DNA from 3 places in the Streptomyces sp. NPDC006193 genome. Region 1 is predicted to be linked to each of the others. Evidence: riboswitches for the same ligand, from Rfam matches in the RefSeq annotation. Region 1 holds a riboswitch; each other region holds the start of a gene.

Region 1 (7,328 bases):
GCGGGCCGTCCCCCACCCGCCCCCCCCACCCGCCCACGCGGGCACCACCGGCCGTCCCGCTCCTCAGACCACCCTCGTCGCCCCCGCGAACGGCATCTGGTCGACGGGGGCCAAGCGGACCGGGGCCGACGGGTTCGGGGCGTGGATCATGCGGCCGCCGCCCACATAGATGCCGACGTGGCTGACCCCGGAGTAGAAGAACACCAGGTCGCCCGGGCGGAGTTCGGAGCGGGAGACCCGTCGTCCCGCGGCGATCTGGGCGTAGGTGGTGCGGGGCAGGGAGATGCCCGCGGAGCGGTAGGCGGCCTGGACCAGGCCCGAGCAGTCGAAGGCGTTCGGCCCGGTCGCGCCCCACACATAAGGGCTGCCGAGCTTGGCGTAGGCGTAGGCGACGGCCGCCGCGGCGCGCGCGGTGGGCGCCGCGGCGGACCCGGCCCGCTCCAGCGGCTCCCGCGGGTCCGCGGCCGACCGGGAGACGTGCCCGCCCGCGCCTCCGGCGTCGGCGCCGGTGGCATGCGCCCGCTGGTCAGGCGTCAGCCTTGCCAGCAGCCGGCGGGCCTCGTCCAGCTTGCCGGTGACGGTCCTCTTGTGCCGTCTCAGCTCCGCCTGCCGCGACCGCAGCGAGGTCAGCTCGATGCGCGCGGCGCCGCGCAGCCGCTCGATCTCCCGCAGCCGTTCGCGTACCCGCGCCACGGCGGCGGCCTGCCGGTCACCGGCCCGCTCCGCGAGCGCGGCGTCGTCCAGGTACCGGTCGGGGGTGCTGGACAGAGCCGCCTGCCACGCCGGGTCGATGCCGCCGTCCCGGTACTGCGCCGTCGCGAACGAGCCGAGCGCGTCCCGAGCGGAGTTCAGCTTCTCCTGCTCGCGGGCGGCCCGGTCCTGCAACGCGCCCAGCCGCCGCCGCCCCGCGTCCGCTTCCTCCTTCGCCCCGTTGTACCTCTCGGTGGCGGCCTCGGCCTCCCGGTACAGGCGGTCCACCCTGGCCTTCACCTGCCCCGGCGTGAGCCGGGGATCGGCGTGTGCCGTCGCGTCCAGACCCGTCGCGGTGGCCGCGCCCGCCAGGGCGAGCGTGGCGGCCGTCCGGGCGGTGTGGCCGCTGAGCGAGCGATGCAGGGGCTTGCGGTGCGCTGCCACCTGGAGTGTCACGTCCTTCCGTACGACTCGCGCGACCGACGGGAGCCGGTCGCCTGGGGGAGGACGCTAGGGCGGAAGGTGACGAGTCGGTAACGCGGTGTTCGGAACTGGTGGTGACGGACCGGGGTGTGCCCTCATGTGATCGAACCGGTGGCTGCGACCCGTCGCCTTCACGCGCGTGATGATCGAAGCGCGGGAAATGTGACAGGGGAGGGCAGTGAGGTGCTAAGAAGCGCAGGTGTGCACGATCCGCCGGACCGTCCGGGACGGCGGGCGGGCCACCGGGCGGGCCCGGTGGCGGGAGACCGGCACGCTCCTGGCTAGGCTCCGGGCCCATGGACGTACTCATCCATCTCTTCGTCGGCCTGCACATCGTCGGCATCGCCGCGCTGCTCGGCGGTTTCCTCACCCAGATGAAGGCGATGGGCCAGGGAACGGCCCGGTTCGTGCCGGGCATGCTGCACGGCGCGCTGACCATGCTGGTCACCGGGGTGGCCCTCGTCGGCCTCGACCAGGCCGGCGGCCACCACCTCGACAACATCAAGATCGGCGTCAAGCTGGCCCTGCTGATCGTGATCCTCGGGCTGGTCTACGTGAAGCGGGACGAGGAGCGGATCAGCAAGGGCCAGTTCGGGCTGGTCGGCCTGCTGACCACGGCGAACGTCTTCATCGCCGTGCTCTGGACCTGATCCGCGGCGCTGCGGGTCAGCCCGGCCGGACCACGGTGCGGACGGCCGACCCGCCCGCCCAGGAGACCGGCTCCTCGCGGACGTACTCGCCCGGCCTGGGGGCGTGGATCATCATGCCGTCGCCGGTGCACAGCCCGACGTGGCTGCGGTCGTCGTGGAAGAAGACGAGATCACCGGGGCGGGCGTCCGCCGCCGGAACCGCGACGCCGGCGCCGGCCTGGTCGCGGGCGGTGCGCGGCAGGGTGACCCCGGCCGACTTCCAGGCGGCCTGGGTGAGGCCCGAGCAGTCGTAGGAGCCGGGACCGGCCGCGCCCCACACGCACGGCTTGCCGAGCTGGGCCCGCGCGAAGGCGACGGCCTTGCTCGCCTTGGACGTGTCCGCACCGGACGGCGCGGGGCCCTGCACGACCCGCTGCGACAGCAGTGCGCGCGCGTGGGCCAGCTTCTTCTGCACCGTGGCCTTGGCCGCCTTGGGATCCCTCCCGGCGCCCGTCCGCAGCGGTCCGGCCGCCGGCCCCGGGGCGGGCGCCGCACGGCCACCCTCCCGGACGTGCGGCGGTACGACGGCCGGGCCCACGGGCCCTGCCGCGGCACCCGCGCCTCGGACGGGCGCCACCACGTCCGGGCCCCCGGCGTCCGCAGCGGCGAGCACGGGATCGGCGCCCCAGGCGGGCGGTGCGACGGCCGCGTTCCCGGTGGCGGCCACGGCGTCAGCGTGCCAGGCGACCGCCACGGCATCCGCGTCTCGGACGGGCGCAAGGACGCCAGGGCCTGCGGCGCTCGGGGCCACCGGCATCGGGCCGGCGCCCCAGGCGGGCGGCACCGCGTCCGGGGCCCCGGCGTTCGGAGCGGCCGGCACGGCGTCCCCGCTCCACGCGGCCGGCACGGCGTCCCCGCTCCACGCGGCCGGCACGGCGTCCCCGCTCCACGTGGTCGGCGCCGCGTCCCCGCTCCACGCTGCCGGTGCGGAACCCAGCCCGTGGGCCTGCGGCACAGGACCCGTGTCCCCAGCGGGCGGTATTACGGCGTCCGGGCCGGCGGCGTTCGGAGCGGCCAGCACGGCGGCGCCACTGTCCCACGCGGCCGGCACGGCGACCCCGCCCCGCGCCGGCGTCACGGCGGCGCCCCTGTCCCAGGCGGCCGGCGCGGCGCCCGCGGCAAGGCCGCTGACGGCACCGCGCTGAGCGGGGACGATCCCCGGCTGGGCGGTGACTGCGCCCGCGGTGCGGCCGGGGACGGTGCCGCGCCGGCCGGGGACGGCGATCCGCTGGGCGGATGCGCCGCGGTGCTGGGCCGCGCGGCGGGCTACCTCTTCACGGAGCCGCTGCAGGCTGTCGGTGCGTCGCCGCGCCGCGTCGGCGGTCCGCTCCTTGCCCGCGCCGGGCGCCTCCGCAGCCGATCCCGCCCGGCGGTAGAGATCGTCGATCTTCCGCTCGACCTCCTCCGGGCTGGGCGTGCCGTGACCGGCCTCGGCGGCGGCCTCGGCCGTCTGGGAGAGGACGGCGACGGAGGTGAGGGCGGCGGTGGCGAGAGCGGGGGTGCGGATGCCCGCCCCCTGCGTCCCGCCGGGGCGCGGCTTGCGGTGCGACGCCAACGGAGGCGACTCCTTCCATGCTGCCGCCTACCGGGTTAGCTGTCGGGTTCGGGCGGACGGAAGGGTTGCCCTACGGCGTCGTCCCGGGCGGGAGTCGGCCGATTCACCCCAGGATCGGTGGGTCCCCGGTTCCGGGCGCCGCGCAGGGGGTGCGCCGGACTCGGCGGAGGCCGCGCGGCCCGGCGAGGTTCGCCGGAGAGGGGTCGTGCGGCCTGACGGCAACCTAGCCAACTCGTGTGTCTTCTGTGAAGGTTGGTGTGCGGTTTGTCCGATACATTGCCGTGACCTGAGGGCGGAATCACACCCCCGTCACCAGGACCGTCCGCCGGGCGAGGGAGGACCGGGCGCGCCGGCGCGGGTCCGGCCCGTGCGTGAAGGGGCCGTCTTCCGGGGACCGCGGCCGGTTGTCGGTGGGGCACCCTAGACTCGGAGAGCGATGAGCAGCCTCTTTGACGACAGCTTCCTGGCGGACCTCCAGCCCCCTCGCGGGCGCGACGAGGAGCCCCCGCCGCCGCCCGAGGACGATCACTCTCCGGAGCCGCTTCCGGACGATCTGTTCGGCGGGAAGTTCGACGCGCCGCCTGACCGGGACGCGTACTACCGCGACGGCGCCCCGCGCCCGGCGATCGACTCGGCGGCACTGCTGGAGGGGCTGAACGACAACCAGCGCGCCGCGGTCGTGCACGCCGGGTCCCCGCTGCTCATCGTCGCCGGCGCCGGCTCCGGCAAGACCCGCGTGCTCACCCACCGCATCGCCTACCTGCTCGCCGAGCGGAACGTCCACCCGGGCCAGATCCTCGCGATCACCTTCACCAACAAGGCCGCGGGGGAGATGAAGGAGCGCGTCGAGCAGCTCGTCGGCCCGCGCGCCAACGCCATGTGGGTGATGACCTTCCACAGCGCGTGCGTGCGCATCCTGCGCCGGGAGAGCAAGAAGCTCGGCTTCACGTCGTCGTTCTCCATCTACGACGCCGCCGACAGCAAGCGTCTGATGGCCCTGGTCTGCCGGGATCTGGATCTCGACCCCAAGCGCTTCCCGCCCAAGTCCTTCAGCGCCAAGATCAGCAACCTGAAGAACGAGCTGATCGACGAGGAGGACTTCGCCGCCCAGGCCGCCGACGGCTTCGAGAAGACCCTGGCGCAGGCCTACGCGCTGTACCAGTCGCGGCTGCGCGAGGCGAACGCCCTCGACTTCGACGACCTGATCATGACGACGGTCAACCTGCTGCGCGCCTTCCCGGACGTCGCCGAGCACTACCGCCGCCGCTTCCGGCACGTCCTGGTGGACGAGTACCAGGACACCAACCACGCCCAGTACGCGCTGGTGCGGGAACTGGTCGGCACCGGGGAGCGCGACGAGGACGTCCCGCCCGGCGAGGACGACCTGCCGCCCGCGGAGCTGTGCGTGGTCGGTGACGCCGACCAGTCGATCTACGCCTTCCGCGGCGCCACGATCCGGAACATCCTCCAGTTCGAGGAGGACTACCCGGACGCGACGACGATCCTGCTGGAGCAGAACTACCGGTCCACGCAGACCATCCTGTCCGCCGCCAACGCGGTCATCGAGCGCAACGAGTCCCGCCGCCCGAAGAACCTGTGGACCAACGCCGGCCAGGGCTCCCGGATCGTCGGCTACGTCGCCGACACCGAGCACGACGAGGCCCAGTTCGTCGCCGAGGAGATAGACCGCCTGGTCGACGCGGGCGAGGCGCGCGCGGGAGACGTCGCCGTCTTCTACCGCACCAACGCGCAGTCCCGCGTCTTCGAAGAGGTCTTCATCCGCGTCGGCCTGCCCTACAAGGTCGTCGGCGGCGTCCGGTTCTACGAGCGCAAGGAGGTCCGGGACGTCCTGGCCTACCTCCGCGTCCTCGCCAACCCGGAGGACTCGGTGCCGCTGCGCCGCATCCTCAATGTGCCCAAGCGGGGCATCGGCGAGCGCGCGGAGGCGATGATCGACGCCCTCGCCCAGCGGGAGAAGATCAGCTTCCCGCAGGCCCTGAAGCGCGTGGACGAGGCGTACGGCATGGCCGCGCGCTCCACCAACGCGGTCAAGCGGTTCAACACGCTGATGGAGGACCTGCGCACCGTCGTCGAGTCCGGCGCGGGCCCGGCGACCGTCCTGGAAGCCGTCCTCGAACGCACGGGTTACCTGGCCGAGTTGCAGGCCTCCGCCGACCCGCAGGACGAGACCCGCATCGAGAACCTCCAGGAACTCGCGGCCGTCGCGCTGGAGTTCGAACAGGAACACGGGGAAGGAGCGGCGACCGGGGGAGCCGCCGTGCCCGGCGGCACGCTCGCCGACTTCCTGGAGCAGGTCGCGCTGGTCGCCGACTCCGACCAGATCCCGGACGAGGAGGGCGGCGACGGCGTCGTCACGCTGATGACGCTGCACACCGCCAAGGGCCTGGAGTTCCCGGTGGTCTTCCTGACCGGCATGGAGGACGGCGTCTTCCCGCACATGCGCGCCCTCGGCCAGACCAAGGAGCTCGAGGAGGAGCGGCGCCTGGCGTACGTGGGCATCACCCGCGCGCGGGAACGGCTGTACCTGACGCGGTCGGCGATGCGCAGCGCCTGGGGCCAGCCGTCGTACAACCCGCCCTCCCGCTTCCTGGAGGAGATCCCGGCCACCCATGTGGAGTGGAAGCGGACGGGAGCGTCGGCGCCGGTCCCGTCCGGTCCGGCGTCCGGGATCGCGGCCTCGCTGTCCTCGACCCGCTCGCGCTCCTCCGCGTCGGGCGCGTCCGGTTTCGCCACCCGGCGGACGACGGAGAAGCCGGTGGTCGCGCTCGCCGTCGGCGACCGGGTCACCCACGACCAGTTCGGCCTCGGCACGGTCGTCGCCGTGAAGGGAACGGGTGCGAACGCGGAGGCGACGATCGACTTCGGGGACGCCAAGCCGAAGCGGCTGCTGCTGCGGTACGCGCCGGTGGAGAAGCTGTAGCCGCCAGGGCCCGCGCCGTACGGCGGCGGGCCCGCCGTGCCCCTACGACGGGTCGAGCCCGTGGCTCCGCAGCCACGGCAGCGGGTCTATGGCCGCCCCGCCCGCCGGCCGCACCTCGAAGTGCAGGTGCGGACCGGTGGAGTTGCCGGAGTTGCCGGAGAAGGCGATCGGCTGGCCGGCCTTGACGGTCGTGCCGGAGGCGACGGTGTAGCTGGACAGGTGGCAGTACCAGGTCTGCGTGCCGTCCTTCGCCGTCACGATCATCATGTTGCCGTAGGCGCTGTTCCACTTGGTGGTGACCGTGCCGTCCGTGGCGGCCACCACGGTGGTGCCGTAGGAGACCGGGAAGTCGATGCCGGTGTGCACCGACATCCAGTTGACGCCCGCCTGGCCGTAGTAGGCGCTGAGCCCGTGCTGCGCGACCGGCAGCGCGAACTTGGGGCGCAGCCGCTCCTTGAGCGCGGCCTCCGCGGCGGCCTTCTTCTTCTCCATCTCCTGCTGCGCCTTGAGGTCGATCCGCTCCTGGGTGCGGCTCGCCCGGTCGGCGAAGTCGTCGGCGCCGGCGGAGAGCGTCCGGAGCTGGGTGTCCAGCTTGCTGTTGGCGACCGCCGGCTGGACGGGGTGCGCCTGCGCGTCCGCGGCGGAGGCGGTGGTGTCCGCCGAGTCGTCGGTGAGCGCGCCGACCGAGGCCGCGGCGATTCCGGCGACGCCCATGACGCAGGCCGAGGGAACGGCGACGGTCAGCAGCGCGGAGCGTCTGGCGGGCGTACGGCGCCGCGAACGCGCTCCGCTGCGTGAGCCCGCGCGGGTCGCCGGCGCCGAGGCGATCTCCTCCTGGCCGTCCAGCAGATCGGTGACGGCGGGCAGTTCGCCGGTGGCGTCCGGCTCGTCCGCACCGCCGGGGTGCTCACCGAAGGCGGCGTCCTCGTACGGCGTCTGCTCGAAGCCCGCGGTCGCCTGCGGGTCACCG
Region 2 (7,328 bases), on a different contig from region 1:
CCGCGTACGACTCCTCGTACTCCGCGGGCGGCGCGTCCGCGAACACCTGGCGGGGCAGCACGCCGGACCACAGCTCGTGCATCCCGCCCTCCGGGTCGCACACCGACATCGGCTGCCAGGTGTCCCCGTGGTAGCCGCCCCGCCAGGTCAGCAGCCGCCGCTTGCCGGCCCGGCCGAGCGAACGCCAGTACTGCAGGCACATCTTCACCGCGACCTCGACCGACACCGATCCCGAGTCGGCCAGGAACACATGCTCAAGACCCTCGGGCGACATGTCGACAAGGTGCTTGGCCAGGCGGACGGCGGGCTCGTGCGTGAGCCCGCCGAACATCACGTGGCTCATCCGCCCGAGCTGCCGCCGCGCGGCCTCGTTCAGCACCGGGTGGTTGTAGCCGTGGACGGCCGACCACCACGACGACATGCCGTCGATCAGCTCGCCGGAGCCGTCGGCCAGCCGCAGCCGGACCCCGCTCGCGGCCTCCACCACGAGCGGTTGGGCGCGTCCGGGCATCGGGCCGTACGGATGCCACACGTGCCGCCGGTCCAGCTCCAGCAGTTCCGGCACCCCGAGTTCAGGCATTGGGCGCGAGGTCCGTTCCCGCGCCCCGGCGGCGGACGGCGACGAGGTCGGGGCGCGGCCCGGCCGCGGCCGGCGCGGACGCCGTGCCGCAGACCCCGCCGCCGGCGTGCGAGCCGCACGCGGCGTCGGCGTCCGGGCCGCAGCCGCCCCCGGCGTGCGCCCCGCGACCCTCGCCCGGGCCCTCGTCCGCGTGCGACCCGCAGCCGCCCCCGGCCGCCGTGGCCCGGTGCTCCGGCAGGGTGACCTCCCCGGCGCCCTCCACCTCGAAGCCCGCGTCGGCGATCATCTCCAGGTCCGCCCTGCCGGCCTGGCCCTCGCTGGTCAGGTAGTCGCCGAGGAAGATGGAGTTGGCCAGGTGCAGCGCCAGCGGCTGCATGGTGCGCAGATGGACCTCGCGGCCGCCCGCGATGCGGACCTCCACGTCCGGGCAGACGAACCGGACCATCGCCAGGATCCGCAGGCAGCGCTGCGGGGTGAGGTTCCATTCCTTGGCCAGCGGGGTGCCCTCGAACGGGATCAGGAAGTTCACCGGCACCGAGTCGGGGTCCAGTTCGCGCAGCGAGTAGACGACGTCGACCAGGTCCTCGTCGCTCTCGCCCATGCCCGCGATGAGCCCGGAGCAGGCGGACAGACCGGCCGCGTGCGCCTTCCGCACCGTTTCCACCCGATCGGCGTACGTGTGGGTGGTGGTGATGTCCCCGTACGTGGCCTGAGAGGTGTTGAGGTTGTGGTTGTAGGCGTCCGCGCCCGCCTCGCGCAGCCGCTCCGCCTGGCCGTCGGAGAGCAGGCCCAGGCAGGCGCACACCTCGACGCCCTCGTTCTGCTCCTTGATCGCCTTGATGGTCTCCGAGACCCGGTCCACGTCCCGGTCCGTCGGACCGCGGCCGCTGGCCACCAGGCAGACCCGCTTGGCGCCGCCCGCGAGGCCCGCGGCGGCTGCCTGCGAGGCCTCCTCCGGCTTGAGCCAGGTGTACTTCAGGATGTCGGCCTTGGAACCGAGCCGCTGGGAGCAGTACGAGCAGTCCTCAGGGCACAGGCCGGACTTGAGGTTGACCAGGTAGTTCAGCTTCACGCGGCGGCCGAACCAGTGCCGGCGCACCTTGCCGGCCGCGGCCACCACGTCGAGCAGGTCGTCATCGGAGGTGGCCAGCACGGCGAGCGCTTCCTCGCGGGTCGGCAGCTCGCGCCGAAGCCCCTTGTCCACGAGCGTGTTCAGCAGGTCCATGAGGCCCGATCCTGTCCTACCGGACCGCCCCCGGCCAAGGAGGGGTCGCACAACGGGCGCGGTTCGCCGTGTGGGTATTGCCACACCCTGGGCGGTGGGCCGTCCCGCTAATGTCTGTCCGCTACCTACAAAAGCCACGGAGGACCCATGGCGTTCGGCTGGATCGACGAGCAGGCCGGGGCGCGCCGCCGCGCCGGACTCGTCCGCACCCTGCGTCCGCGCCCCGCCGGCTCGCCGCTGCTGGACCTGGCGAGCAACGACTACCTGGGCCTGGCCCGCCATCCCGAGGTCACCGAGGGGGCGGCCCGGGCCGCGCGGGTCTGGGGCGGCGGCTCCACCGGCTCCCGGCTGGTCACCGGCACCACCGAGCTGCACACCGAACTGGAGCGCGCGCTGGCCGCGTTCTGCGGCTTCGAGGCGGCGCTGGTGTTCTCCTCCGGCTACGCAGCCAATCTGGCCGCGGTCACCGCGCTCGGCCCGCACGGCTCGCTGATCGTCTCCGACGCGGGCAACCACGCCTCCCTCATCGACGGCTGCCGGCTCGCCCGGGGCGGCACGCAGGTCGTCGGGCACGCCGACCCGGAGGCGGTGCGCAAGGCGCTCGCCGCGCACCGGGGAGCGGCGATCGCGGTCTCCGACACGGTCTTCTCCGTCGACGGCGACCGGGCCCCGCTGGCCGAGCTGGCCGCGGCGTGCCGGGAACACGGCGCGGGCATGGTCCTGGACGACGCCCACGGGCTCGGCGTGCTGGGCGAGGGCGGCCGGGGCGCGCCGCACGCGGCCGGACTCGCGGGCGCCGCCGACGTGGTGGTGACGGCGACGTTGTCCAAGTCGCTGGGCAGCCAGGGCGGAGTGGTGCTGGGCCCCGCCCGGGTGATCGACCACCTGGTCAACGCGGCCCGGACGTTCATCTTCGACACGGGACTGGCGCCCGCGGCGGCCGGGGCCGCGCTGGCCGCGCTGCGGCTGCTCGAACGCGAGCCGCAGCGGGCGGCGCGGGCCCGCGAGGTGGCCGCCGCCCTGCACGCACGGCTGACCGCCGCGGGCCTGGAAGCGGTGCGTCCGGACGCCGCGGTGGTCTCCGTGCGGGCTCCGTCCCCGGAGCAGGCGGTGCGCTGGGCGGCCGACTGCCGTACGGCGGGACTGGCCGTGGGCTGCTTCCGCCCGCCTTCCGTGCCGGACGGCATCTCACGGCTGCGGCTGACCGCCCGCGCGGACCTGTCCGAGGCCGAGATCGAACGCGCTGTACGGGTCATCGGCGAGACACGGCCGTGAGGCGGCGTGAGGCCGCCGTGACGCCGCCGTGAGGCGGGGTGACACGGCCGTGAGTCGCACGGAGGACGGGTGAGGGCGATCGAAACCGATCAGATGGCGGTCACGAAACCGGTCCAGCTGCCGGTGGAGAAGAGCAGCGCGGGTCCGGCCGGGTTCTTCGAATCGCGCACGGCGAGCAGGCCGGCGCCGGGGCCGGAGCCCGGTTGGGCCGTCTCCACGCAGTTGTTGGCGCCCGTGCTGTGGCTGCTGCGCAGCCAGCGCACGCCGCGCAGGTCGGTACTGGCAGGAACGTTCCGAGGCAGTGCGGTCATGGTGCCTCCTTACGCGCCGTCACCTATCCCGGCGATGTAGTCCACCGAGTCTTCGGGGGAGAGGGCTTGGGATTGAAGGGTGCGGAAGGCCTCGGAGTAGGCCACGAGGTCTTCTTTCCGTTCCAGATAGAGGCTACTCGTCAACTGGTCGAGAACTACTACGTCCAGGTCAGAAGTGCTCGGAAATGAGAAGATAACGAAAGGCCCGGTGAGGCCGACATGGGCCCCGGCCCCGAACGGCAGGACCTGGAGCCGTACCTGGGGCAGCTGGGCGGCCTCCGTGAGCCACTGAAGCTGCCGGGCCATCACCTGCGGGCCGCCGACCTCGCGGCGCAGCACCGCCTCGTCCAGCACGGCGCTCAGCAGCAGCGGCGGGTCCGCACGCAGCACGTCCTGCCGGGCCAGCCGCACCTCCACCAGCGTGTCCAGGCGGTCCTCGTCCAGGTCCTTCACGGCCGCCCGGGTGACCGCGCGGGCGTAGTCGGCGGTCTGCAGCAGGCCGGGCACGACCGTGGTCTCCAGGGTGCGCATCGCGCGCGCCTGCGACTCCAGGCTGATGAAGTCGCGGTAGGTGGGCGGCAGCACCCCCCGGTAGGCGTGCCACCAGCGGTGCCGTCCGCCCGCCTCGTCCGACCCCGCCAGCATCAGCAGTAACTCGCGCAGCTGTCCGTCCCGCACCGCGTAGGCGTCCAGGAGCAAGCGCAGATCGGCCGGTTTCACACCGCTGGCGCCGGTCTCGATGCGGCTCACCTTCGACTGGTGCCAGCCGACCAGCCGGGCGGCCTCACCGCTGGTGAGCCCGGCGCCGGTACGCAGCATGCGCAGTTCGGCGCCCAGTTTGCGGCGGCGCACCGCCGGACCGTTCTGCATGGGCTCCTCCTTACTCCGACCGGGCCGCCCGCATACGGTCCCGCGGCGCGGAGTTCACCGCATCGAGCGACAGATATATGCATATCTTGGTGGATCGCCCCCCGTGACCGGCCCGTCGGTGGCAGTCTGGCGGACAAGCACCAGTCCGGGACCGTACGCGAACCCTCCGCTGTATGTCGGACCGCGGTCCCGCGGGAAGGGACGACGTCGCCATGGCAGGCCACCTGGAAGCATCCGTCACTCTGCCGAGCGATCCCGCCTCGGTCTCCGCGGCCCGCTCCTACGTCGTGGGCACGCTCGCGGAGTGGGGCCTCCCGTCGGACACCGAGGCGGCCGAGACCGTGCGGCTCATCGTCTCCGAACTCGCCACCAACGCCGTCCAGCACACCTTCGGCCAGTCGCCCACCTTCACGGTCGCCATCGCGCTGGACCGGGACGAGCACCTGCACATCGGCGTCACGGACAGCCACCCGCGCTTCCCGAAGAGACTGCCCGCGGCCGTCCAGCAGGACAACGGCCGCGGCATGGTCATCATCCGGTGGCTCACCGCGGAGTGCGGCGGCAGGCTCCGCGTCCGCCCCACCCGCGAGGGCGGCAAGACGGTCTGCATCGAACTCCCCTGGGCCGCACCGGCCGCTCCGCTCCCCCCGGTGGGCCGGCCCGGCCCCTGACGCCCGCAGCCGGCGGGCCCGGTGGCGCGCGCAGGGGCGCGCGAAAGGCATGCGGCCGGATGCGTCACCTCCGCGCGGCGGGCGGCACGTCGTGCGGAGGGGTTGGCGGGCGCCCTCGTCCGGGCCGCACCGGCCGCTTCGGTCGCGGTCCGGACGGCGAGCGCGCGGGGTGTGGGCGCCCGGCCGGGAGAGCGGGCGCGGGGGAGCGCCGGGGTGCGCACCGCACCGCACCGCCGGCAGCCGGCGCAGCGGCCGTGCCGGTGGCCCTGCCCGCGTGGCAGGGGTCGCGGGGCCCGCACCGCTGAGGGGGCCGTTCGTGCGTGGCCGCGGGTGCCCGTGCCCGCGTCACGCGTGCCCGTGCCCGCGTCGGTCCGGGCCTGTGCGCTGCCGGGCGGGCGGCTGCGGGCCGAGGCCCGGCGTGCGCACCGGGGGCGCCGCGGCGGCCCGGAAGCCGCGGCGGTCGCCCGGAGACCGGCGCAGGGGCCGCCTCCAGGGCGGCCGCCGCGCCGGGTGAACGGCGGGGCGGGCGGCCGTGGCCGCCCCGGCCGCCCGTGCGGTGCGGGCGGGCGGCCGGGGCGGCGACGGCGGGCTCGGAGCGGCTCCCCAGCCGGAGCCGCTCCCGCGTCGGCGGCGGTCAGCTGACCCGGCCGTACCAGACGCTCTTGGTCCAGATCTTCTGGAGCCGCACCACGTCACCGGTCTTCGGGGCGTGCCATATCTTGCCGTGACCGGCGTAGATGCCGACGTGGTAGACGCTGGAACCAGAGTGGAAGAACACCAGGTCGCCGGCCTTGCGGTGCTTGGCGGAGATGTGGTGCGTCTTGTTGTACTGCTGGGCGGCGGTGCGCGGCAGCTTCTTGCCCGCCTTCTTGAACGAGTAGAGCGTCAGCCCCGAGCAGTCGAACCTGCGCGGCCCGGTGGCCCCGTAACGGTACGGGGAGCCCTTCTTGGACGCGGCGATGTGCAGTGCTTTCGTCGCCGTGGTCGCGGCGGAGGCGTCGGTGGCCAGTCCGGGCACCGCGATCGAGCCGCCCACGGCGGCGAGGGTGAGAGCCGAGGCCGTGCCGGCCCGGGCCATCAGCGACGGGACACGATTCAGCGCAGTCATGCGCAACCCTTCGTCAGCCGCCTGTGAAGGATGACCTGTCGGATTCGGGCTGGCGAAGTTGCCCGGCCGCGTTGCCGCGGCTTCACCCCAAGGATCGCCCGGAACCTCCGCCCGTCTGCGTCGAGCAGACGCGCTTCCGCGCCGGCGACCCGTCTTGCTCGGGTCCTCCACTCCTGCCGATCCACTCCGTCGACCGGTCATCCAGGCGGCGGCAGGACTCGGCGTCCGCCCGGACCGCCCCGCCGCTGTGGCGGGGGCTTGTCGTCAGACGGGATCTTCACTCACACCTGTCCGAAAATCCCAACGGAATCGGGGATTTGTGGTGTTACTCACCACTCACCCGTCCGGGTGGACCGCGCTGTGTTCGAACCTCCGTCAGTTCCCGTACGTAGCCCCCGACCTGCGACGAAGCGTCACGCGACGCTTCCTGGGCCCCCGCCGCGCGCAACTCGGGGAACCCGGGAACGGCTCGGGATGTAACCCGGTCGGGCGTACGTCGTTCGGGCCGTTTCAAGTCCGGCCCGAACGGCACGCGTCGACGGGGCGAACCCATCGGTCCGGACGTGTGTCCGTCTCAGCCCACGCCGTCGGTCGGGAGCGCGACGCGAGCGGTCCGGCGCTCACCGTCCAGCACCCGCAACGCCCGTGCCAGCGTGTCCCCGTGCAGCTCCGTCTCGCCCCGCTGGTGCATCAGCGCAAGGGCGTCACGCAGCTCTGCCGCCTTGCGCACCAGGGCCTGGGCCGCGCGCAGACCGCCGTACGTGTCACCGCTCCGGGCCGGGTTGACGCGGCCGAGCAGGTCGACCGCCTCCAGATAACAGTCGATCAGCTCGCCCTCGGCCCGGGTCAGGGCGGGCAGCGGCGGAAGTTCCGGCAGCATCGGGGGCTCACCGCGCGCCCGGTGCGCCCAGCGCGTCCCGGCGGCTGGGCACGACGCCGTCCACCAGGCCGTAGGCGAGCGCTCCGGGGGCGTCCAGGACGAGATCCCGCTCCAGGTCCTGGTGGACCTGTGCGGCCGTGCGCCCCGTGTGCCGGACGAGCATCGCCTCCAGCAGCTCCCGTACCCGGGTCAGTTCCCCGGCCTGGATGAGCAGGTCGCTGGGCTGCCCGCGCACCGGTTCCGGCAGTGCGGGCTGCCCGAGCACCATGCGCGCGCCGGGCAGCGTGAACCGCTTGCCGGGGGCGCCGCCCGCGAGCAGCACGGCGGCCGTGGAGGCGGCCTGGCCCAGGCAGTAGGTCGCCACGTCGCAGCTGACGTACTGCATCGTGTCGTAGATCGCGGCCATCG
Region 3 (7,328 bases), on a different contig from region 1:
GGCCGCGGCCTTGATGTTCTTCGCGGACAGTCCCGGGAACTCGGGATGCTGGCTGACCTTGGTGGCGATGACGATGTCGTCGCGGTTGCCGCGGGAGCCGATCCACCTGCCGATGATCGTCTCGGACTCGCCGCCCCGGTTGCCCTCGGCCCAGGCGCTGTAGGCGTCGGCGGTGTCGATGAAGTTGCCGCCGGCGGCCGCGTAGGCGTCGAGTACCGCGAAGGAGGTCCGCTCGTCGGCGGTCCAGCCGAAGACGTTGCCGCCGAGGGCGAGCGGGAAGACCCGGAGGCCGGAGGAGCCGAGTGTGTGCAGTGCTGTCATGCCTCACTGCAACACCGGCGGCGGGCGGTCGCATCCCGCGCCGGGTCGCGGCGGGACACGGTCAGGGGTTGAGGCCCTTGTCCCGCAGCCACGCCATCGGGTCGATGCCGGTGGCCTGGCCGCCGGCGTGGACCTCCAGGTGCAGGTGCGGGCCGGTGACGTTGCCCGTGGCGCCGACGCGGCCGATGACCTCGCCGGTGGAGACCTTCTGGCCGACCGAGACGCTGATCGAGGACTGGTGGCAGAACCACAGCTCGGTGCCGTCGTCGAGGGTGAGGATCGTGCGGTAGCCGTAGGAGCCGGCCCAGCCCGCCTCGGTGATCGTGCCGCTGTGGACGGCCTTGATGAGGGTGCCGGTGGGCGCGGCGAAGTCGAGGCCGGTGTGGTAGCCGGAGGACCACATCGAGCCGGCCTGGCCGAACGTCGAGGTGATCGTGTACGAGGAGGTCGGCAGCGTGTACTGCCGGGCCAGTTCGGCCAGCCGCTTCTGCTCGGCCTTCTTCTCGGCGGCGGCCTCCGCCTCCTCCTTCGCCTCGGCGGCCTGGGCGGCCGCCTCCTTCTCGGCGCGGGCGGCGGCGTCGGCGGTCCGCTTCTGGGCGGCGGCGACCGCGGCGGCGGTGGCCCTGCTGTCGGCCTGCCCCTGCTGCTGCTCGGCCTGGGCCATGATCCGGCTGCGCAGGGCCTCGCCCGCGTCGGCGCCCTGCTCGTCGGTGCCGGAGGCCACGGCGACGCTGCTGAGCGCGGTGGTGGCGACCTCGGGGGTGTCGGCGGAGCCGTCGTCGAAGAGGGAGCCGACGGAGGGCAGGTCCGGCAGGGAGAGGGCGACCGGCGGCCTGCCGGTGTCGGCGCTGGCCATGCCGCCCGCGCCGACCGCGGCGATCACGCCGACGCCGAGGACGGTGGAGCTGCGGGCGAACCCGCCGCGCTGCTTGACGACGCGGTGCCGGCCGCGGACCGGGGCGACGGACTCCTCGGTCGGGTTCCACTCCTCCCAGGGGCCCTCCTCGGCGCGGTAGGCGCCGTAGCCGAAGGTCTGGGTCCCGGCATTCGCCGGAGCGTACGGGGCTTTCGGGGCAGGCCGGTTGGACGCCACGCGGGCGTGCTCCTTTCCTTCCTCCGCCTACCGGGTTAGCTGACGGGTTCGGAGCAGGAAGGTCTCCTACGCGCGTATACCGGCGTGGACTCCATGAGTTCACGACGGCATCCGCGTGATTCACCCCAGGGTGGTGGTTCCCCGGTTCCCTTGCGGGATTCGGCGCGTGCGCACGGAGCCGCCTCTGATGACGGCTGGGACGACCGCGCTGCGTTATCGAACGTTAATAGACCTACCGGTCACTTTCCAAGCCGTTCGGCTTGATCGTTGGCGTTCAAACCTCGGGACTTTCCCGCCGAGATGCCCCTGAACCGGGCGAGTTGACCCGGACTCAGGAGTCACCGACGGTTTTGATGATGACTCAGAAGCTCTGCGCACGGCGCTCATCCGGTCACCTTCCGTGACGAGCGCGGGGGGTACGGGAACCGATGTGCATCCGGTCCCGCCCATGGCGTATGCTGGTCACACAACGACGCGGGGTGGAGCAGCTCGGTAGCTCGCTGGGCTCATAACCCAGAGGTCGCAGGTTCAAATCCTGTCCCCGCTACTGAAGGCTCAGGGCCGGAATCCACAGGATTCCGGCCCTGAGTGCTGTCGGGCCCGGATCAGCCGAGCAGGTGCCGGTTCGGCGCCTTGGCGAGGGGCTCCAGCTCCGCCAGCACCGCGACCCGGACGCCCGCGGCGGTCAGGACGCCCGCGCCGTCGGCCGCCGTGACGAACGTGTCGGGTTCGCGCCAGGCGGTGACCACCCGTCGCACCCCGGCCCGCAGGATCAGCTCGGCGCAGGGGACGGGGCGGGAGGCCCGGCGCGTGCAGGGCTCGAGGCTGCTGTAGACCGTGGCGCCGGGCAGACGCGGGTCGGCCGGGTCGATCTTCGCCAGGGCCGCCTCCTCGGCGTGGACCACGGCATCGCCGCCCTCGCGGGAGTGGCCGCGGGCCAGTTCCGTGCCGTCGGCCGCGACCACGACCGCGCCGACGCTGAACGCGGTGTCCGACGGCGGGCAGAGCGCGGCGAGTTCGCAGGCCGTGCGCAGCCAGTGGCGGTCGGCCGCGGCGGGCTCCGTGCCGGTGCCGGGGGCCGTGGGCTCGTAGCGCAGGAGGACGACGTCCTCGATGCGGCGGGTGCCGACCAGGCGCAGGCGTCCGCCCTGGTAGGTCCCGGGACCGAACAGGCGCGGGGCCGCCGGGTCGCCGACGAACAACGGCGCGACGACCAGCTGGAGTTCGTCGGCGAGGCCCTGCTGGAGGAGCTGGGTGTGCACCTGTCCGCCACCCTCCACCATCAGGCGCCCGACGCCGCGCACGTCGTGCAGGTGCTCCAGCAGGGCCCGCCAGTCGAGGGCCGGGCCGAGCGGCACCACGCCGGCGGCGCCGCCGAGGAGGCGGGAGAGCCGTTCGGCGCCCCCGTCGGTCGTGTAGACCAGCTTCTCGCCGCCGGTGTGCCAGAAGGGGGCGCCGGGGTCGAGGTCGCCGGAGGCCGTGACGGTCACCTTCAGCGGGTACTCCGGCCGGCCCGCCGCCAGCCGGGCCGCGCGCCGCTTCTCCGAGTAGACCAGCAGGCGCGGGTTGTCGGCGCGGATCGTGCCGGCGCCGATCAGGATGGCGTCGACGGAGGCCCGTACGTCGTCGACCCGGTCGAAGTCGGCCGGGCTGGACAGCAGGAGCCGCTCGGGCCCGGTGTCGTCCAGGTGGCCGTCGAGGGAGACGGCGGCGGACAGCAGGACGTACGGCAGGGGCATCGGCGCCCTCTCTTCCTGAGGCGGCTCGGTACGCGTTCGCGTATCGTTTAAGTTTCAAACAAACTACACTGGCGGTATGACGACCCGCTGGCTCTCCCCCGGGGAGCAGCGCGCCTGGCGCGCCTACCTCGCCGCGTCCCGGCTCCTGGAGGACGCCGTCGACCGGCAGCTCCAGCAGGCCGGCGGCATGCCGCACCTGTTCTACTCGGTGCTGGCCAACCTATCCGAGGCTCCCGGCCGGCGGCTGCGCATGACCGACCTCGCCGAGACGCTGAAGATCACCCGGAGCAGGCTGACGTACGCGGTGACCCGGCTGGAGCGGGACGGCCTGGTGCGCCGGGAGGACTGCCCCGAGGACAGGCGCGGCTCGCTCGCGGCGCTGACGGACGAGGGGATGGCCGTGCTGGAGCGCACGGCGCCCGGGCACGTCGAGACGGTGCGCGCCTCGCTGTTCGACCGGCTGGCCCCGGAGCAGGTGGGGCAGCTGGAGGAGATCTGCACGGGGATCGCGCGGGGACTCCAGGGCGAGGACGGGGACGGCGGGGCGGGGGCCGCGCCGGGGGACGTGCCGTGGCGCCGGCGGTCCGGCCCGTGCTCCGGGACGTGAACCGGCCGGGGCCATTGCTTCAAAATTCAAACATGCGGTAGGGTCCCGGATCACCCTCTGCTTCAAACCTGAAGCACGGGTGGGCCACGGACGTGGACCACGGAACGGAACCCGGAGACCCGCATGCCCGACATCCCCGCCGCCACCCCGCGCGCCCGCGTCCGGGTGCCGCTGCGCTTCGGCGACGGCTACAGCGCCGACGCGGAGCTCGTCACCTTCGACGGCCTCGCCGACGGCCGCGAGCACCTCGCCGTCCTCCTCGGCGACCCGGCCCCCGGCACCCCGCCCCTGGTGCGCCTGCACTCCGAGTGCCTGACCGGGGACGTCTTCGGTTCCGCCCGCTGCGACTGCGGCCCCCAGCTGCGCGAAGCGGCCGAGCGCATCGCCGGCCGCGGCGGCGTCCTGCTCTACCTCCGCCAGGAGGGCCGCGGCATCGGCCTCTACAACAAGCTCGACGCCTACGCCCTCCAGGACCAGGGCCTCGACACCTACGAGGCGAACGCCGCCCTCGGCCTCCCCGAGGACGCCCGGGACTACACGGCCGCCGCGCAGATGCTCGCCGCCCTCGGCATCGCCGAACTGGACCTGCTCTCCAACAACCCCGACAAGGCCGCCCAGTTGCGCTCCCTGGGCGTCACCGTGCGGGACCGGGTGCCGACCGGCGTCTTCACCACCGCCCACAACGTCCGCTACCTGCGCGCGAAGGTCCTCCAGACCCAGCACACGCTGCCACTGGCCGAACTGACGGCGCTCTAGGCCCTGCCGCCGGGTCGGGTGGCTGCGGCACCGCGCCGGCCCCGGTCCCGCGGGCGCCCGTGCCCGTACGCGAGGGCGCGACTGCGGCGCCCGCCGGCCGACCCGGCGGGCGGGCGGCGGCGAGGCGGACTTCCCCCAGCCGTCGCCGTCGGCTTCCCGCGGGCGTCGCGCACGTGCTTCCGCCGGCCCCAGGGCAACGGCCTCGGACATCGCGGGGCACGCAACCGCCCACCTGTGCGGGGTGCGCGCGACGACCCCGCCGGCGGCTTCGGCGGGAGCGAGGGCCTCACCCCGGCGCGCTCGCCCACGACCGCCGGGTCGGCGTGGCCACCGGCGCCCTCGCCGCCCTGAGCTGCCTCGGCTTCCCCGGCGTCGCGGACTTCCCGGCGTCGCGGGCTTCCCCGGCGTCGTCGGCACCCTCAGCTGCCTCGGCGTACCGAGCTGTCCCGGTGCCCCGGCCCCCGGCGTCCTCGGCGCCCCGGCGATCCGCTGCCCCGGCTGCCCCCGCCGCGCGGCGAGGCCGGCCGCGCGGCGGGCGACGGCGGCCCGGCTCCGCGGTGGCCGCGTGGACCGGCATGCCGGAGCCCGCGACGCCGGGGTGATCCGGAGGGCAGGGCCCGCTGTCCCTGAGCCGACGCGACGCCCCCCGCGCGGGCGGAGCCGGGCGTGGGGAACCGGGACCGAAGACGCCGTCGCCGATGCCTGCGCCAGGTTTCGCGATCCCGGCGGGACCCCTGGGCGGGAGGCGAGGAGCTTCTCAGGCCCGGCCCCGGCCCGGAAGGCGCAGTGCCGACAGGGCGCCGAGGGCGAGCAGCACCGCCGCCACGGCGTAGGCGAGCCGGAACCCCGCGGGGTCCGGGCCGGCCGCGCCCAGCACGACCGAGAGCACGGCCGTGCCGACGGAGGCGGCCAGCTGGGCGTTGATGCTCAGGGCGGTGCTCGCGCCGGCCAGCCGGGCCGCGGGCAGGTCGCGGGTCGCGGTGGTCATCGCCGGCATCAGCGTCATCCCGGCGCCCACGCCCATGACCATGCCCGCGGCGACGATCCGCCAGGGCGCCGCCCCCGCCGTCCCGGTCTGCCAGGCCAGCAGGGCCATGCCGAGCGCGGCCACCGCGCATCCCGCCGCGACCAGCCGGCGCGGAGCCACCCGGTCGATCCGCCGGGCCGCGACCTGCATGGTCGTACCCACCACGAGCCCGGCCGGCGCCCCGAGCAGCCCCGCCGCCGTCGCGCTCAGGCCCCGCTCCTGCTGCCAGTACAGCGGACCGAGCAGCATCGACCCGAAGTAGCCGCAGGTGAACGGGGCCAGCGTGCCAATGCCCGCGGCGAAGGTACGGTCCCGCAGCAGCCGCAGGTCCAGCAGCGGCGCGGGGACCGTGAGCGCCCGCCGCACGAAGGCCGCGGCGAGCACGGCACCGGCGAGCGTCGGCGCCAGCGTGCCGGGGGCCGCGAAGTCGCCGCGTTCGCCGCCGCGGGCCAGGCCGTACAGCAGCAGGGCCATACCGGGCGGGAGCATCAGCAGGCCGGACAGGTCCAGGCGGGGCGGGTCCGGACGGCCGGCGGCCGGGGCGTCCCGCGGCAGCAGCACGACGGCGAGGACCAGGGCCAGGACCCCGACCGGCAGATTGATCAGGAAGATCCACCGCCAGGACGCCGCGTCGACCAGCCGGCCGCCGAGCACCGGGCCCGCCACCGGGCCGACCAGGATCGGCAGCCCCAGCAGGCCCATCGCCCGGCCGAGCCGGGCCCGGTCGGCGACCCGCATCCCCATCGCCATGCCGACCGGCTGCAGCAGCCCGCCGCCCAGTCCCTGCAGCGCCCGGAACGCGATCAGACTGGCCGCGTCCCAGGCGCACGCGGCCAGCACGGAGCCCAGCGTGAACAGGGCGAGCGCGAGCACGTAGGCGCGTCTGGAGCCGATCCGGTCCATCGCCCAGGCGGCGGTCGGGACGACCGCGGCGAGCGCGAGGGTGTACGCGGTCGCGGTCCACTGGATGGTCTCCAGCGGGGCGCCGAAGGACTCCGAGAGGCGGCGCAGCGCGACGTTGACGATCGTCGTGTCGAGCACGGACATCGTGGTGCCGAGGACGACCACGGCGACGACCCGGTGGAGAGCGGTCGCCGGGGCGGGCCCCGCCCCGGCGGCCGGCCGCACGGGCCGGGCGGGCCGGAGGGCGCGCATCGCCTGCGCCCCCTCAGCCGGCGTACGGGCGCTCGGCGCGCGCGGCCCGCAGCACCCGTCCCCACCAGACGAGCTGGCCCAGCATGCCCTTGGCGGCGCCGGTGCACACGTCCGCGTCGCGCGGGACGCCGTCCTCCCCGAGACCGGACCAGGGCCCGTGCAGGCTGACCGAGTCGCGCACGCTCACCGCGTGCAGCTCGGCGAAGACCAGCCGCAGCTGCTCGACCGCGCGCAGCCCGCCGCCGAGGCCGCCGTACGACACGAAACCGACCGGCTTGGCCTGCCATTCGCGGTGGTGCCAGTCGATGAGGTTCTTCAGGGACGCCGGGAAGCTGTGGTTGTACTCGGGCGTCACGACGACGAACGCGTCGGCGGCGGCGAGCCGCGGCGACACCTCCCGCAGCGCGGCCACGGCACCCGGAGGGGGCGTGCCGCCCCAGCCGGGCAGCACCAGCGGCAGCTCCGCCTCGGCCAGGTCGACGACGTCGAGGTCGAGGCCCGGGTCGGCGCCGGCGACGGCGAGGAACCAGTCGGCGACGGCCCGGCCCTGGCGCCCCTCGCGCACGCTGCCGACGACGACGGCGACGCGGAGCGGCGGCTCCTCGGCGGTACGGGCGAGGGCGGCGGGAT

What was found. Region 1 has a riboswitch for cyclic di-AMP ahead of ABZ261_RS17335 (glycoside hydrolase). Riboswitches for the same ligand answer to the same signal wherever they lie in the genome.
Region 2: another riboswitch for cyclic di-AMP. It lies ahead of ABZ261_RS09520 (C40 family peptidase); the one in region 1 lies ahead of ABZ261_RS17335 (glycoside hydrolase).
Region 3: another riboswitch for cyclic di-AMP. It lies ahead of ABZ261_RS01810 (M23 family metallopeptidase); the one in region 1 lies ahead of ABZ261_RS17335 (glycoside hydrolase).

What each region holds. Positions count from the first base shown of each region.
Region 1 is NZ_JBEXTB010000016.1:107,700-115,027, forward strand. Features, by position in the region: gene ABZ261_RS17320 (NlpC/P60 family protein) at 64-1,134, opposite strand; gene ABZ261_RS17325 (hypothetical protein) at 1,470-1,823, shown strand; partial or broken gene ABZ261_RS17330 (C40 family peptidase) at 1,840-2,301, opposite strand; partial or broken gene ABZ261_RS17335 (glycoside hydrolase) at 3,097-3,417, opposite strand; cyclic di-AMP (ydaO/yuaA leader) riboswitch at 3,426-3,593, opposite strand; gene pcrA (DNA helicase PcrA) at 3,854-6,358, shown strand; gene ABZ261_RS17345 (M23 family metallopeptidase) at 6,401-7,328, opposite strand, start outside.
Region 2 is NZ_JBEXTB010000006.1:208,179-215,506, reverse strand. Features, by position in the region: gene ABZ261_RS09550 (adenosylmethionine--8-amino-7-oxononanoate transaminase) at 1-580, opposite strand, end outside; gene bioB (biotin synthase BioB) at 573-1,805, opposite strand; gene ABZ261_RS09540 (8-amino-7-oxononanoate synthase) at 1,953-3,080, shown strand; gene ABZ261_RS09535 (DUF397 domain-containing protein) at 3,170-3,391, opposite strand; gene ABZ261_RS09530 (helix-turn-helix transcriptional regulator) at 3,401-4,261, opposite strand; gene ABZ261_RS09525 (ATP-binding protein) at 4,474-4,932, shown strand; gene ABZ261_RS09520 (C40 family peptidase) at 5,567-6,040, opposite strand; cyclic di-AMP (ydaO/yuaA leader) riboswitch at 6,044-6,181, opposite strand; gene ABZ261_RS09515 (hypothetical protein) at 6,615-6,920, opposite strand; gene ABZ261_RS09510 (ATP-dependent Clp protease proteolytic subunit) at 6,928-7,328, opposite strand, start outside.
Region 3 is NZ_JBEXTB010000002.1:20,507-27,834, forward strand. Features, by position in the region: gene ABZ261_RS01805 (aldo/keto reductase) at 1-321, opposite strand, end outside; gene ABZ261_RS01810 (M23 family metallopeptidase) at 383-1,414, opposite strand; cyclic di-AMP (ydaO/yuaA leader) riboswitch at 1,422-1,589, opposite strand; tRNA gene ABZ261_RS01815 (tRNA-Met) at 1,888-1,961, shown strand; gene ABZ261_RS01820 (dihydrofolate reductase family protein) at 2,020-3,153, opposite strand; gene ABZ261_RS01825 (MarR family transcriptional regulator) at 3,230-3,760, shown strand; gene ribA (GTP cyclohydrolase II) at 3,884-4,516, shown strand; gene ABZ261_RS01835 (DHA2 family efflux MFS transporter permease subunit) at 5,274-6,698, opposite strand; gene ABZ261_RS01840 (NAD(P)H-dependent oxidoreductase) at 6,712-7,328, opposite strand, start outside.